DNA from 2 places in the Cupriavidus sp. a3 genome. Region 2 is predicted to be linked to the other one. Evidence: predicted binding sites of a transcription regulator. Region 2 holds the regulator's gene; the other holds the start of a gene.
What was found. The regulator FliA, encoded in region 2, starts transcription of late flagellar genes. The targets are predictions, from matches to a motif close to CTAAAGTTTNNNNNNNNNNNGCCGNTA.

Region 1 (6,718 bases), 440 kb from region 2:
AGCATGTCGCCGAGCTTCGTGAGCCGCGGCATGGCCAGGTCGCGGATGCTGGCATCGTATGTGAGGATGCGGTCCAGCAACTGGTAGCGGCGCATGCGCTCGGCATCGGAGAAGGGGGTTTCGTGGTCGAGCTGGCGCAGGTGCTCGACCTGTTCCAGGTAAGTGCGCTGCAGCTCGGTGACGGTGTCCCAGTCGCCGGCCTGGGCGGCGTCATGCATGCGGGACGACAGGGCCAGGATGGCTTCGTAGCAGGTGACGATGGGGGAGAAGGGTGCCATGTCAGTTGTCCTGTAAGGCAGGTTGCGGCTCGCCGATCTGCGCCCAGGCCGAAGCCAGGCTTTCCAGTAGGGTATCGACCTCGGCCAGCAGGGCCGCGTCGCTACGCAGGTTGGCCAGCATCAGCCGGCGCACCATGTATTCGTACAGGGACTCGAGGTTGGCGGAGATTTCGCCGCCCGCGTTGTGGTCCAGCACGGCGCGCAGGCCGTTGTCGATGATGTCGATGGCTTTGGAGATGGCGTTGCCGCGTTCGGCAATGTTGCCGCCTTCCAGGTGGAACTTTGCCCGCGCGATGGCGGCGCGGGCGCCGTCATACAGCATCGTGATGAGTTTGTGCGGGCTGGCGCTCATCGCGCCGGTGTGAACACCGACCTGGGCGTAGGCGTTAGCGGCTTGGCGGGCGAACATGTGCGTTATCCCCGTACGTTACTTGGAGCTGCTGTTGGTGAGCGCGTTGAACTGCTGCGTCAGGTAGCTGCTGGTGCGGTTCATCTGCGCGACGACCAGGTCCAGTTGCGTGAACTGGGCCTTGTAGCGGTCGATGGTAGCGTTGACCCGCTCTTCGACGCGGTCATAGTCGTCTTCCAGGTCCTTCAGCGTCTTGGTGATGCCATCCTGGGCCGATTTGAGTGCGCCATCGGTCTTGGTCAGGCCGTCGACGTAGTCGGTGACCTGCTTGCCGATGCCGCCGCTGCCGCTGGTGCTGGAAAACATTGCCGTGACACCGGCAAGGTCATTGTTCAGAGCCTTGGTCAGCTTGGTGTCGTCGAGCGCCATCGTGCCGTCCTTATTGAACGAGATGCCGACGTCGATCAACGTCATCGTGCCACCATTGCCGTTGTCCAACGCGCCGCCGAGCATGCCGCGCAGGCGCGACTGGATAGAACGCAGCGTGGTGTCGCCGGTCAGCGCCGCCGAAGTGCCGGCGTCGGTGTCGAAGGCCGTCAGGGACTTCGCCGCGCTCTGGATATTGTTATACGCGGTGACGAAGGCCTGGACCGACGACTTGATCGAATCGTTGTCGCGCGTCACCACCAGCGAGGTGGTGCCGGTCTTGCTCAGGTTCATGGTCACGCCCTGCGCCGCGTCCACCACCGAGTTGCTCTGGCTGACCACGTCGATGCCGTTGATCTTCAGCGTGGCATTGGCCGGCGGGACCTTCTGCTCCATCTTGTTCGCGGCGGGCGCGGCGGCAGGGTCAAAGGCAACGAGGTTGTTCAATGCGGCATCGCCCGACGACACGCGCATCGTGGCTTGCGTGCCGGTCTTGTCGGAAGTCAGCACCAGGCGGTAAGGCGTGGCGCTGCCATCGTTGACGATGCTCGCGGTCACGCCGACGCCAGCCTTGTTGATGGCGTCGCGCACGCCTTCCAGCGATGCGTTGGCCGGGATCGTGACCTTCTTGGTGCTGGTGGCGGCGCCACCGGTGGCCAGCGCTTCGCCAAAGTCAAAGGTGATCTCGCCCCCGCCGATCGCCGCCTTCTGGTCGGCGACGTTGCCGCTCACGAGCGACTGGGCGGTGGCCAGCGTGTTGACGGTGATGCTGTAGTTGCCCGGTACGGCATTGGCTGCGGTGGTCACCGACATCACGTCGGTGGAGCCGACGGTGGCCTTGACCGCGCCGAATGTATCGGCGTTGGACAGCTTCTTGGCCGCGGCCTGGTATGCCGACAGCACGCTTTGCAGCTGGCTGAAGGCTGACAGCTTGGTCTGGTAACTCCTGGCCTGGTTGTTGATGGCGGTGAGCGGCGCTTGCTCAGCCGTCTTGAGCTGGTCCAGCAGGGAACTCAGGTCCAGGTTGGAGCCGATGCCGATGGAGGAGATCGTTGCCATGCGTGTCGTGCCTTTCTTCAACTTTGTTCGTTTCCGCGGCGATGGTGGGGTATTCCGTGCCTCAGGCCTTCTGGGTGACGAGCAACCCCTGCAACTTGTTCATGGCCCGGGCGATGCGCAGCACCTCTTCGGTGGGCATCTGGCGGATCAGGTCACCTGTTTCCTTGTCGATCACCTTGGTGATGATGCGGTTCGTGTCTTCATCGATCTCGAAACGCAGGCCGATCGAGGTGGTCTCCAACACGTCGGCAAGTTCGCCGAGCGCTGCCAGTGCTTCCGCGGAGTCGGCGCTATCGTTGCTCATCCTTGCCGCCTCGCTTAGCGCTTGGGGTGCTACGGTTGGTTTCGGGGTGCGCTGCGCCGCGGTGTCATTGGTGGAGAGCATTTCGGGCGGCAGGCCGACTTTGCCAGGGTTCAAGATCAAGAATGGCGGCATGATCTGTTCCTTACACGGCGGGAGAATTCGGGGTTAGGTTGAAACGCTTGGCTCGCAGCGGTCTGCCAGCGAAGCGATCCAACTGATCGGGAAAAAAGGCTGGGCCTCGCGGCCCAGCCTTTGATGCCTTGCGCGGATGCGATCAACGCAGCAGCGAGAGCACGCCTTGCGTGGTCTGGTTGGCTTGCGCCAGCACAGAGGTACCTGCTTGCTGCAGAATCTGCGCACGGGTCATGTTGGACACTTCCGTGGCGTAGTCAGCGTCTTGAATACGCGAGCGCGAGGCCGACAGGTTGGTTACTGCAGTGCCCAGATTGGCGATCACCGAGTCAAAGCGGTTTTGCACGGCACCAAGGGAACTGCGCAGATCGTCGACCTTCTTCAGCGCCGCGTCGATCGCCTCCAGCGGGCTCGCGGTCGTACCGGTCTGCAGGCTAGCAACTGAAACTTTCGACGTGTCAACGGTGAAGGCGGCCGTGCCTGCAGTCGTCGTGGTATCGGCCGATTGCGGATCCAAGGCGATATAGCGGTACATTGCAGTGCCGTCGACTGCGCCGGTGAAGCCTTGGTTGATCAGCGAGGTGGTTTCGCCGGCGCCGTTAGGAGTGATCGCAACCTCGGCATACAGATTACCGTTCTTATCCGCCACGGCGTTGCCGGTGAAGACTGCGCCGCCAGCTGCCAAGCCGAGCTTGGACGACAAGTCGTCCGTGTTCGCTTCTGCGACAGTAGTGGTCGTAATGGCAGTAGTCGAGCCGTAGAGGGCTTGCAGCTGAGCGGCCGTGGGAGCATCGCCAGCTGCCGAGCCAGTTGCGCCATCGAAGGCGAAAGTAGCGGTGGCGGCCGGACCGGCTACGTTGAAGCCTTGCATCCCCAGAGTTTTCGAACTGATTTCGGCCAAATCGATGGTGATCGTCTCGCCGTCGTTAGCGCCAACTTGGATGGTAAGGGGCTTGGCGCTGGAGGACAGCACCTTCACGCCGTTGAAGTCGGTCTGTTGCGAAGTCCGGTCGATTTCCGACAGGCGCTGCGAGATTTCGTCCTGGATCGACTTCAGGTCCGAAGCCGAGTTCGAGCCGTTGGCGGCCTGCACGCTCAGTTCGCGGATACGCTGCAGGTTGTTGTTGACTTCGGTCAGCGCGCCTTCGGTCGTTTGCGCCAGCGAGATGCCGTCGTTGGCGTTGCGCTGTGCCTGGGTCAGGCCCTTGATGTTCGCAGTGAACCGGTTCGCAATCGCCTGACCAGCTGCATCGTCCTTGGCGCTGTTGATGCGCAGGCCCGACGACAGGCGCTGGATCGCCGTGTTCAGCGACGATTGCGAAGCGTTCATGTTGTTCTGAGTCATCAGAGACAACGAATTGGTGTTAATGACTTGCGCCATTTACGACTCCTATTTGCAAAGTTTTTTGGCATTCCGGCTGCTAGCCGTAACGTTGGCTGCCTGCTTTGCAGGGCGTAGAGTGCCTCCGTTGCAAGGGTTATCGACCGCCCCCGGCAAAGGTTTAGAGTGATCTCTGCAAGAGTTTCAGGGGGTATCGCCGGGGGCGCCCGGGCGTGCGTCGGCCTGCCAACAGGCCGCAGGAGTGTGGTGTTGCGATGGCTGCTTCAGCGCCCCTTGCGCGTCCGCGGTATATAGATAGGCACGAATTCCGCCGCAATCGCCGGATCGATACCGACCACCGGCGTGTCCAGCGGTGTCACCAAACAAATCGCCTGCTTGTAGACAATGGTGGGCTGCGGATCGTCCAGCCGCCGGCCGAGCAGCACCATATAGTTGTCCGTCGCCAGCACGATCCCCTGCAGGCGCGTGCCGTTGGACAAATAGACGACCACCGGCGCGCGGTTGGCCGACTGGGCGGCGAGGTGCTGGTACTGCAGTTCCTTTCGGGTGGAGCGCTTGGGCCGGATTTCCTTCTTCTTCACAACGACTCCGGAAGAGCCCGCAAGGGTTCTGGCGGCTGATGACGGTCCGTTGGCCGGCGACCGGGTGGGCGGCGCGGCCAGGGCGGCAGGGGAAAGGTCCGCTCTCGGAACCGGCCTCGGGTCGGGACGTCGGCGCCGCGACGCCTGCGGGCCTCTTGTGTGGGCCGCGGGAGTGTCGGGCACATGCCGGCGAGGGGCGCTGCCAGAAGAGAAGGGGAGTACTTCAGCGCCGAGAGTAACAAAGTTTTACAAGCGTCGACGGGCAGAGTGCTTCGCCAGGCCTAGAGTGTTAGCTCTACAAAATTTGTTGCGCTCGGAGCCGTGGTATTGTACCGGTTTTGTGCGACTGCACAATGATCTCCGCCTGCCGTGTCCACCCAGCCCTGACGCGGTCGGGGCACGCAGTGAAAAACTGAAGGAAAGTCAAAATTCGTCCTGAAGTAATATCAGGACCCAAATTGCTAAAAGTGCGCCAATTGTCGCATAACAGGGATTCCCCTGATAGAAACGGGATTTACACCTCATGTAAGCGAGTTTATATTCTTGGCGAGAGCTTGGTTTCAAGCTCTTGCAGTCCTGGAAAGCCTACGAGCACCCCGCGCGTGGGCTTCTTTTTTGGTGCCTACGTCGTTTGAGTCGCGCTCTGTGGCGCTGTAGCCGGGAATAAACCGACCGTTCGGAATGCCCAGCGTGATTAAAAGCCACCTTCCGGACAGGCAATTCACCGAACTGCGGGTGTTTTTGCCTCTAATTCTCATTTCCCTTCAAGAATTGTGCGCTGACCGCCGATAGCGCGCCACCGCTGCCATATGCCCTAGCGCGCCCGACACCGCCTCGATGCGCGGCTTTCCGCGATCCTGCCGTCCGCAGGTGCACATGACCGCCTCCTCCCCGCCGCCCTTGCAAGCGGCCGCCCGTTGGGCCTTCCGCTTCCTCGGGCGGCACTGCTTCCAAGTCCGGCAGCCAGCGCAACACCGGCGCTCCCGTGCCGCCGGTGCCGGTCATGCAGGTGATCTTCGGGCTGATGCTGGCGATCCCGTTCGGCGCGTTTGCGGCGGACCGGCTGATGTCGTGGAGCGGGCGCGACAAGCCGCTGCGGATGGCCGGCGCGCTGGTGGCGCCGCTGCTGGTGGCGCGGCTGCCGGAGACAGTGCTGCGCGGCAGCGTCGGCAGCGCGGCAGCGGCTGCGGAGTAAATATTCCGAAGGCCGCGCCAGGATGTCCTAGCCCGCGGCCCCGCCCACATTGCCGCCGCGCGCCACGCGCCGCCGTGCCCGTGCGGCCAGCCCCGCGCCCAGTGCCCAGCGCAGCGCCGGCGCAAGCACGCGCATGCCAGCCCGCGTGGCCGAGCGCCGCAGCGACGGTCCGTCGAGGTCGAGCTGCTGCCGCGCCCACGGCGGCAGCAAGGCAATGCCGGCATCGGCCATGATCCGCACCGCCGGTTGCAGCAGCGGGTTGGCCACCGGCATCCTGCGCACCAGCCGCACCACTTCACGGGTGCGCTCGCTGGCCTGCAGCTGGGGCCGCATCGCTTCCAGGTAGGCCGCCACCGCCGCGCGCGAGCGCGGCACGTCGGCTGCGCCGAGCAGCAGCGCAACGCGCGCGACCTCGTCGTAATAGCGGTCCTGCTCGGCCTCGCCCAGCGGCCCGACATAGCGCAGGTAGCCCGCCATGAAGCTCGACACCTCGGCCACATGCACCCATGTCAGCAGCGCCGGATCGGTCGCCGCATAAGGCCGTCCGTCCGGCGCCACGCCGGTGACGCCGGCATGGATGCGCCGTACGCGCCCGATCAGCGCCATGGCATCGTCGCGGCTGCCGTAAGTGGTGCCGGCAATAAACTGGGCGGTGCGGCCGAGCCGGCCCTGCATGTCGGTGCGAAAGCTGGAGTGGTCCCACACGCCGGCCAGCGCCAGCGGATGCAGCGTCTGCAGCAGCAGCGCGCTGACGCCGCCGGCCAGCATTGCCGGGAAGTCTGCGTGCACGCGCCAGCAGACCGCGTCGGGGCCGAACAGCCCGGGGTCGCCGGGCGGGTTGTCATAGTCGAGCGTGAGGCCGGAATTGCTGCGCGTCAGCGCGCGTACCTGCGCGCCGGCGTGCGCACGCACCCTGGCCACCGGTCCAGGCGCGCTGCGTTCGCGCCGGGCGTCGCGGGAGACCGCGGAATCAGCGGAATGGGCGGGATCGGTGTGGCTGGACAAGACCGTGTGGCAAGCAAGAAGACGTCACGGCCAGCATACACGGTAAG
Region 2 (6,718 bases):
GCCGGCCAGGTCTACCTTCATCGACATGGCGCCGGCGCCGTTTGCCGCCGGCGAGGTCAATGCGAACGAGGCGGGGTTGGTGGAGACCAGTTTGCCGGCACTGTCGAACGCCAGCGTGACCGTCTGGCCGGCGGGGGTGGGCGGCGTCGTGGCGGCATCGCCGATTCCAAGCCGGTTGCCGGCCTCGTCGGTCACGTTCAGCACCCAATCGGTGCCGCCGGGCACCGTCGGCGCCCCTCCCATCTCCTTGCCGAAATAGGCAACCACCTGCCTGGCATTGCCGAGCGAGTCGTACACCGTCATGCTGGTGCTGTAGTTGTACATCGACGAGTCAGGCAGGTTGCCGGGCGTGCTGGCGAACGCGGTCGTCGGCACGGTGCTGCGCGAATCGAGGTTGTACTGCGCCGTGATGTCGGTGGTTTCCTGGGGCGGCATCTGCGCATTGGATACCACCAGCGGCTGCGGCGTGGCGCCGCCGCCGGCCGCGGCTGCCGGATAGCCGGTCAGCTGCAGGCCCTGCGCGTTGACGATGCGGCCGTCATCCGTGCGCAGGAACTGCCCATTGCGCGAGAAATGCACCGATCCATCCGTCCCGACCAGCCGGTAGAAGCCGCTGCCATTGGTGATGGCCACATCCAGCGATCGCCCGGAGGCCTCGATATTGCCCTGCTTGAACGACTGGACCACCGAGTTCACCGTGGTGCCCAGGCCGATCTTGCTGCCGGCGTAGACATCGGCGAACTGCGTGCTCGATTGCTTGTAGCCGACCGTGTTGGCATTGGCAATGTTGTTGCCGATTACATCCAGATTGGCTGCCGCGGCGTTGATGCCGCTTACCCCTTGACCGAAACCCATGGATATCTTCCTTTTGACTTGGCTGTCGTTGATGCCGGTGCGCGCAGCATGCGCCAGCGCCTGCGATTAGAGAATGCGCCGCACCTCGTCGACGTTCGCTGCCTGGCCGTCGGCCAGGTTGACCAGCACGCCGGACGCGTCACCGCTGATGCTCTGTACCTTGCCGTAGACCAGCGCCACCGGCTGCACCGAGGTGCCGTTGGCTGTGGCGTTGACGCGGAAGGTGTATTCGCCGTCCGCGACCGCGACACCGGCATCATTCTTCCCGTCCCACGCCACGTCGTGCACGCCCGAGGTCTGGCCCTTCATGTCGATGGTGCGCACCACGTTGCCCTTGTCGTCGAGCACGTCGACCGTGACGGCGTCCGCCGTGGACGGCAGGTCGACGCCGAACCTGGAGGGCACACCGCCTTCGACCGACACCTGCTTGCCCGGCACCATCACCGTGCGGCCGATCAGCGCGGCGGAGTCCATCGCGCGGCTGGCGCTGACCTGGTTCAGCAGCTGCGACAGGGTCGCATTCATGGTCTGCATGCCGCTGACGGTGGAGATCTGCGCCAGCTGCGAGGTCAGCTGCGAGTTGTCCAGCGGCTTGAGCGGGTCCTGGTTGTTGAGCTGGGTCACCAGCATCTTCAGGAAGTTGTTCTGCAGGTCGGCGGCGCTGGCGCTGCTGTTCTTCAGAGCATCGTTGATGTTGGTGGTACTGCTGTTGCTGTTGACCGAAGAAGTGGTTGTCATGTCGCGCGGTTCCTCTTTCCTTAGCTCGTCGAGGGCCGTTACTGGCCGATCGTCAGCGTCTTGAGCATCATGTTCTTGGCGGAGTTGAGCACCTCGACATTGGCCTGGTACGAGCGCGAGGCCGAGATCATGTTGACCATCTCTTCCACCGGGTTGACGTTGGGCATGACCACGTAGCCCTGCGCGTTCGCCATCGGATGCGTGGGGTTGTGGACCATGCGCGGCGGCGAAGGGTCTTCGCTGATGCCGGCCACCTGTACCCCGCCGACGTCGCTCTGGCCGGGCGTGGGCGCCATGCCGAACACGACCTGCTTGGCACGGTAGGCCTGCCCGTCCGGGCTGACCACGCTGTCGGCGTTGGCCAGGTTGGACGCGGTCACGTTCATGCGCTGCGACTGCGCCGCCATGGCCGAGCCCGCGACGTCGAAGATGTTCATTGCCGGCATGCGCTCCCTCCTTGCTGCTGGATCTGTTGCTCGCTTATTGCTGGATCGCCGCCAGCATGGTCTTGATCTTCGAGTTCATCACCGTCAGGCCCGACTCGAAATGCACCGCGTTGTCGGCGAAGGCCACGCGCTCGGCATCCATTTCAACGGTGTTGCCGTCGACGCTGGACTGCAGCGGAATGCGGTAGGCCAGATCGAACGCCTCGCGGGTCGGCGCCTGCGCGGGCAGGTGGCGGACCTGGGTGGTCGACAGCGACATGCCTTCGTTGCGATGGCCGCGTTCCACGGACTGCGCCAGCGTGCTGGCGAAATCGAAGTCGCGGGCCTTGTAGCCCGGGGTATCGGCGTGCGCGATGTTGGAGGCAATCACCGATTGCCGCTGGTTGCGCAGGCTCAGCGCTTCCTGCTGGAAGCGTAGCGACGCGTCGAGTCTGTCGATCATGCTGGCATCTCCCTGGACGACCTTCTTCAGGGGTGCCATCTTAGGCGGGGGCCTGTCGCGCCAATCGGATGAATAAGGACGGGAAATCCTTGCATTTCGGCACGCCCTCGCGCGAGGCGCTGCCTACAATCGGAACCCGATGACTGATGTAGACGGGGGCGCGCCGCCGGTCACGGGGCAGCGCGCCGGGCATGCCAGCGCAGGCCCGCCGTCCTTGCCGGGAAGACCAGATGAACCCCAATCGCCGCTCCCTCCGACGCACCCTCGGCCGCTATTCCCGCCGCAACGGCCCGCGCAAGGCGCAGACCCTGCTGGCGGCAGGCCTGCTGTGCCTTGCCGGGGCCGCCGGCGCTGCGCCGGCGCAGGCCACTCCGGTCGCCATGCAGGCACCGGCGGCCGGCCAGCACACGGCCACTGCAAGCCCCTTCACCGAGGATCCCGCACGCGCTGCCGTGGAGCGCTTCCTGCTGCAGCAGACCGCCGGCCTGCCCGGCAAGGTCAGCGTGCAGGTGGCTCCGCCGTCGGGCGGCCGCGCGCCGGAGTGCGTATCGCCCGACCCGTTCCTGCCCGCCGGCGCCTCGCCGTGGGGGCGGGTCTCGGTCGGCGTGCGCTGTGGCGGCGAGCGGCCGTGGGTGCGCTATATGCAGGCGCGCGTATCGGTGCTGACCGACTATTACGTCGCGTCGCGCGCCCTGGGTCCGGGCGAACCGGTCAGCCAGGCCGATATCGAAGTGCGCCAGGGCGACCTTGCCACCTTGCCGCGCGCGGTCATCACCGACCCGGCCCAGCTCGCCGGCGCCGTCGCCGCCAACCGCATCGCCGCCGGCTCGCCCATGCGCAGCGACCTGCTGCGCAAGGCCATCGCGGTGCGCCAGGGACAGACCGTCACGGTGTCGGTCGAGGGTGAGGCGTTCCAGATCTCCAGCGAGGGCAAGGTGCTGGCCGACGCCGCCACCGGCAATACCGTGCAGGTCCGCCTGCGCAACGGCCAGGTGGTCAACGGGCTGGTGCGCAGCGGTGATACCGTCGTGCTGCAATAAGCACTTCGAGTCTGCCGATCGTGGCTGGCAGCCGGATTCCGATGGCACCGCGGCATGCGAAAATGCCGCCGGTCCAGCCGTGCGGGCGATATGGGACGCACCCCTGGGGCACGTTCCCTAAAGATTTCCCCGCCACGGCCGTAATGCCATAGGAAACCAGCAAGGAACGCCCGTGAAGATCAACCATTCCACCTCGTCCCGGCCCGCCGACGCGCCCGCAGGCGACGCCGCCGCCCGGCCCCAGGCCGCACCGGCCAGCGCCGCCCCGCCGTCCTCCGGGCTGAGCGTCAGTCCGCTGGCCGCACAGGTGCGCGAGATCAGCAGCCGCCTGGCGCAGGAAACCGACGACGATATCGATACCGCCAAGGTCGAAGAAATCCGCCAGGCCATCGCCGAAGGCCGGATCAAGATCGACCCGGGCAAGATTGCCGATGGCCTGCTCGCCAGCTTGCGCGAGCTAGGCCAGGCCGACCCTCAATAGCCAAATCATGAGCCAAAGCCTGATCCAGTCCCTGCAGCGTGAAACCGAAGGCGTTGAAGCTTTCGGGCAACTTCTTGCGCAAGAGCGAGATGCCATCAAGCGCGGGGATTTCACTGCGCTCAGCGAGTTGCTGACGCGCAAGGTGGAAGTGGGTCAGGGGCTGTCGCGGCAGGTCCGGGCGCGGGAAGCGCAGATGCAGGTGCTGGGCCTGCGTGCTGGCGCGGACGGGCAATTGCTTGGCCGGCTCGATGCCGGCGTGGCGGAGGCCTGGCGCAAGCTGATCTTTGCTGCGCGGGTGACGCGGGATGGCAATGCGCTGAATGGCGCGGTCATCAAGGCACATCTCGATTTCACGCAGCAGGCGATTCAGGCGCTGCGGCAGCATAGTGGCGGGGATGCCGGGTTGTATGGGAAGGATGGGAAGGCGGCGACCGGGGTTGGGGGGGTGAGCCTGGCGGCAGGCTGATTTGGGTTTTGCTTTGCGGACCGGCATCGGCTTTTTGTTGCGTGCCTTGCGGATAGGTCCCCATCTGGTGGCCAGCCAGGCACCTAGAACAGATGCCTACCGAAAGCCCACAACCACCTCATTACTCCGCCCCTGCAAAACCGGCACCAGACTCCCCTGTCCCGGCACCCGAAACGCAAACACAAACCCCTTGGTAGCATCATCGCCGGAGAACGCGGACGTTAGCCCCTCGGCCTGGGGCAACATCACACACCGCTGCGCATTGCACAAATATGCCTGCAACTCGGCCGGCGGCGTCCGCGCAAAGCTGTAACGCCACCGCACCGTCGTAATCACCCCTTCAGCCTGCGGCAACACCCCCACAGGCTGAATCGGCGCCGACACCGCCCGCTGCCCCCGCCCATGCAACGCCGGCCCATTGACCGACCCGGTCCACGCATGCCGTGTCCCACCTTCGATCGCCGACCAGGCACAAGCCGACGCAGCGAGCAGCACGACGCCGGCGCCGCGGGCAAGCAGGCCACCAACACCCATCACAACAACCCACGCAACTGGTTCCGCAACCGCGTAATCGCCTGCCCCCGGATCTGGCACACGCGCGACTCGGTCACATCCAGCACCGCCCCGATCTCCCGCAGGTTCAGCTCCTGGTCATAGCACAGCGACAGCACCAGCTTCTCGCGCTCGGGCAGCCGGTCGATGGCGCGGATCAGCGCTTGGCGCATGCCGCTTTCCATCAGCACCGTCAGCGGATTGCCGTCGTCGCTGCCGGCAAGATGGCGGTCGAGGAAATCCTCTTCCCCGGAGCGCTCGAAATCCTCGTAATGCAGCAGCTGGCAGCCATAGACCTCGTTGAGCAGGACCTGGTATTCGCCCAGCGGCATCTCCATCGCCTCGGCCACCTCGGAATCGAGCGGCGTGCGTCCGAGCTTCTGCTCGAGCGAGCGCTGGGTGCGTTCGATGCGCCGCGTGAACTGGCGCAGGCTGCGCGACTGCCAGTCGTTAGCGCGCACCTCGTCGAGCATGGCGCCGCGGATGCGCTGGCTGGCGTAGGTCTCGAAGCGCGCGCCGTGGGTGTCTTCATAGCGCTTGGCGGCGTCGAGCAGGCCGATCATGCCGGCCTGGATCAGGTCGTCGATCTGCACGCTGGCAGGCAGCTTGGCGGCCAGCTGCAAGGCGATGCGACGCACCAGCTGTGCGTGCGCCTTGACCACATCGGCCTGGTCGAGCTTTCCCTGGATCGTGTACATGGTGCAATTCTCGTGAATGCTGGATTGCTGGACGGGCACGCCACGCGGCGCGCCGGCTGGCTCAGGGTCTGGTTCGTTGGTAAGGCATGGCTCGGGTGGCGCTCACGCCGGCACCGGCGTCGCGGCAGGGGCCGGCGTCTCGGCGCGCAGCGGCCAGCCGCCGATGCTGCCGGCGGTGCGTCGCAGCGCGCTGGTCGCGGGTGCTGCCGGGAAGGCCTCGACCACGCAGCGGCCAAGCTGCACGCCGCGCGCCACCAGCGGGTCGGCCGGCAGCCAGCCGGCGCACAGCACTTCCACGCCGAGGTACTGGCTGGCGGTACGCGCCAGGTTGCGCAGGATCGCCTGCACGGCGGCTTCGGTGGCGGCCATGTTGACCACCAGGTAGAAGCGGCGCCAGGCATACAGGTGATGCAGGCGCTTGATGCAGGCATAGGCGGCGGTGATCGACGCCAGCTCCGGGCGCATCACGATCACCACGTTGTGCGCGCCGCCGGCAAAGGGCGACAGCGCGCCGTCGGCATCGGCGGTGGCATCGACCAGCACGCTGCGAAAGGCCGACAGCGCCGCGGCGGGCACGTCGAGCCCCGCGCGTTGGCGGCCGGCCGGCAGCACCGATACCGCGCCGCCGGTGCCGACGCCCGCCACGGCTTCCAGCGGCAGGCGTCCTTCCTGCACGTCGGCGAGCGTGCCGGCCGGGGTCGCGCCGGCGAGCCTGGTCGCGCGCGCCGTGGCCGGGTCTTCGTCGAGCAGCAGTACGCGCTCGCCCTGCATCGCAAGCGCGTGCGAAAGGCCCAGCGCCACCGTGGTGGCGCCGGCACCGCGTTCGCTGGCGACCACGGCGATGCGGCGCGTGGTGCGCGGCGCCAGCATGCGCCGCAGGCTTTCCGCCTGGTCCATGGCGAGCGTGCTCACTGCAGGGCTCCCATGACATCGGCCGCTTCCGCGACAGCGGGTGCCGCCGCGGCGCGGCCGGAGTAATTCTCCAGCACGTCGAGCAGCG

Region 1: the regulator FliA is predicted to act here: its motif matches at 4,028-4,054, upstream of ACAD63_RS22565 (FliC/FljB family flagellin).

The regions. Positions count from the first base shown of each region.
Region 1 covers NZ_CP170644.1:131,873-138,590, forward strand. Annotated here, with positions in the region: gene ACAD63_RS22545 (flagellar protein FliT) at 1-278, opposite strand, end outside; gene fliS (flagellar export chaperone FliS) at 280-687, opposite strand; gene fliD (flagellar filament capping protein FliD) at 706-2,112, opposite strand; gene ACAD63_RS22560 (flagellar protein FlaG) at 2,174-2,548, opposite strand; gene ACAD63_RS22565 (FliC/FljB family flagellin) at 2,691-3,929, opposite strand; gene ACAD63_RS22570 (RNA chaperone Hfq) at 4,154-4,471, opposite strand; gene ACAD63_RS22575 (hypothetical protein) at 5,475-5,666, shown strand; gene ACAD63_RS22580 (oxygenase MpaB family protein) at 5,694-6,671, opposite strand.
Region 2 covers NZ_CP170644.1:2,129,095-2,135,812, forward strand. Annotated here, with positions in the region: gene flgE (flagellar hook protein FlgE) at 1-855, opposite strand, end outside; gene flgD (flagellar hook assembly protein FlgD) at 922-1,593, opposite strand; gene flgC (flagellar basal body rod protein FlgC) at 1,632-2,039, opposite strand; gene flgB (flagellar basal body rod protein FlgB) at 2,074-2,481, opposite strand; gene flgA (flagellar basal body P-ring formation chaperone FlgA) at 2,712-3,521, shown strand; gene flgM (flagellar biosynthesis anti-sigma factor FlgM) at 3,694-4,002, shown strand; gene ACAD63_RS31520 (flagella synthesis protein FlgN) at 4,010-4,468, shown strand; gene ACAD63_RS31525 (flagellar protein FlhE) at 4,565-5,002, opposite strand; gene ACAD63_RS31530 (RNA polymerase sigma factor FliA) at 5,002-5,718, opposite strand; gene ACAD63_RS31535 (MinD/ParA family ATP-binding protein) at 5,821-6,615, opposite strand; gene flhF (flagellar biosynthesis protein FlhF) at 6,627-6,718, opposite strand, start outside.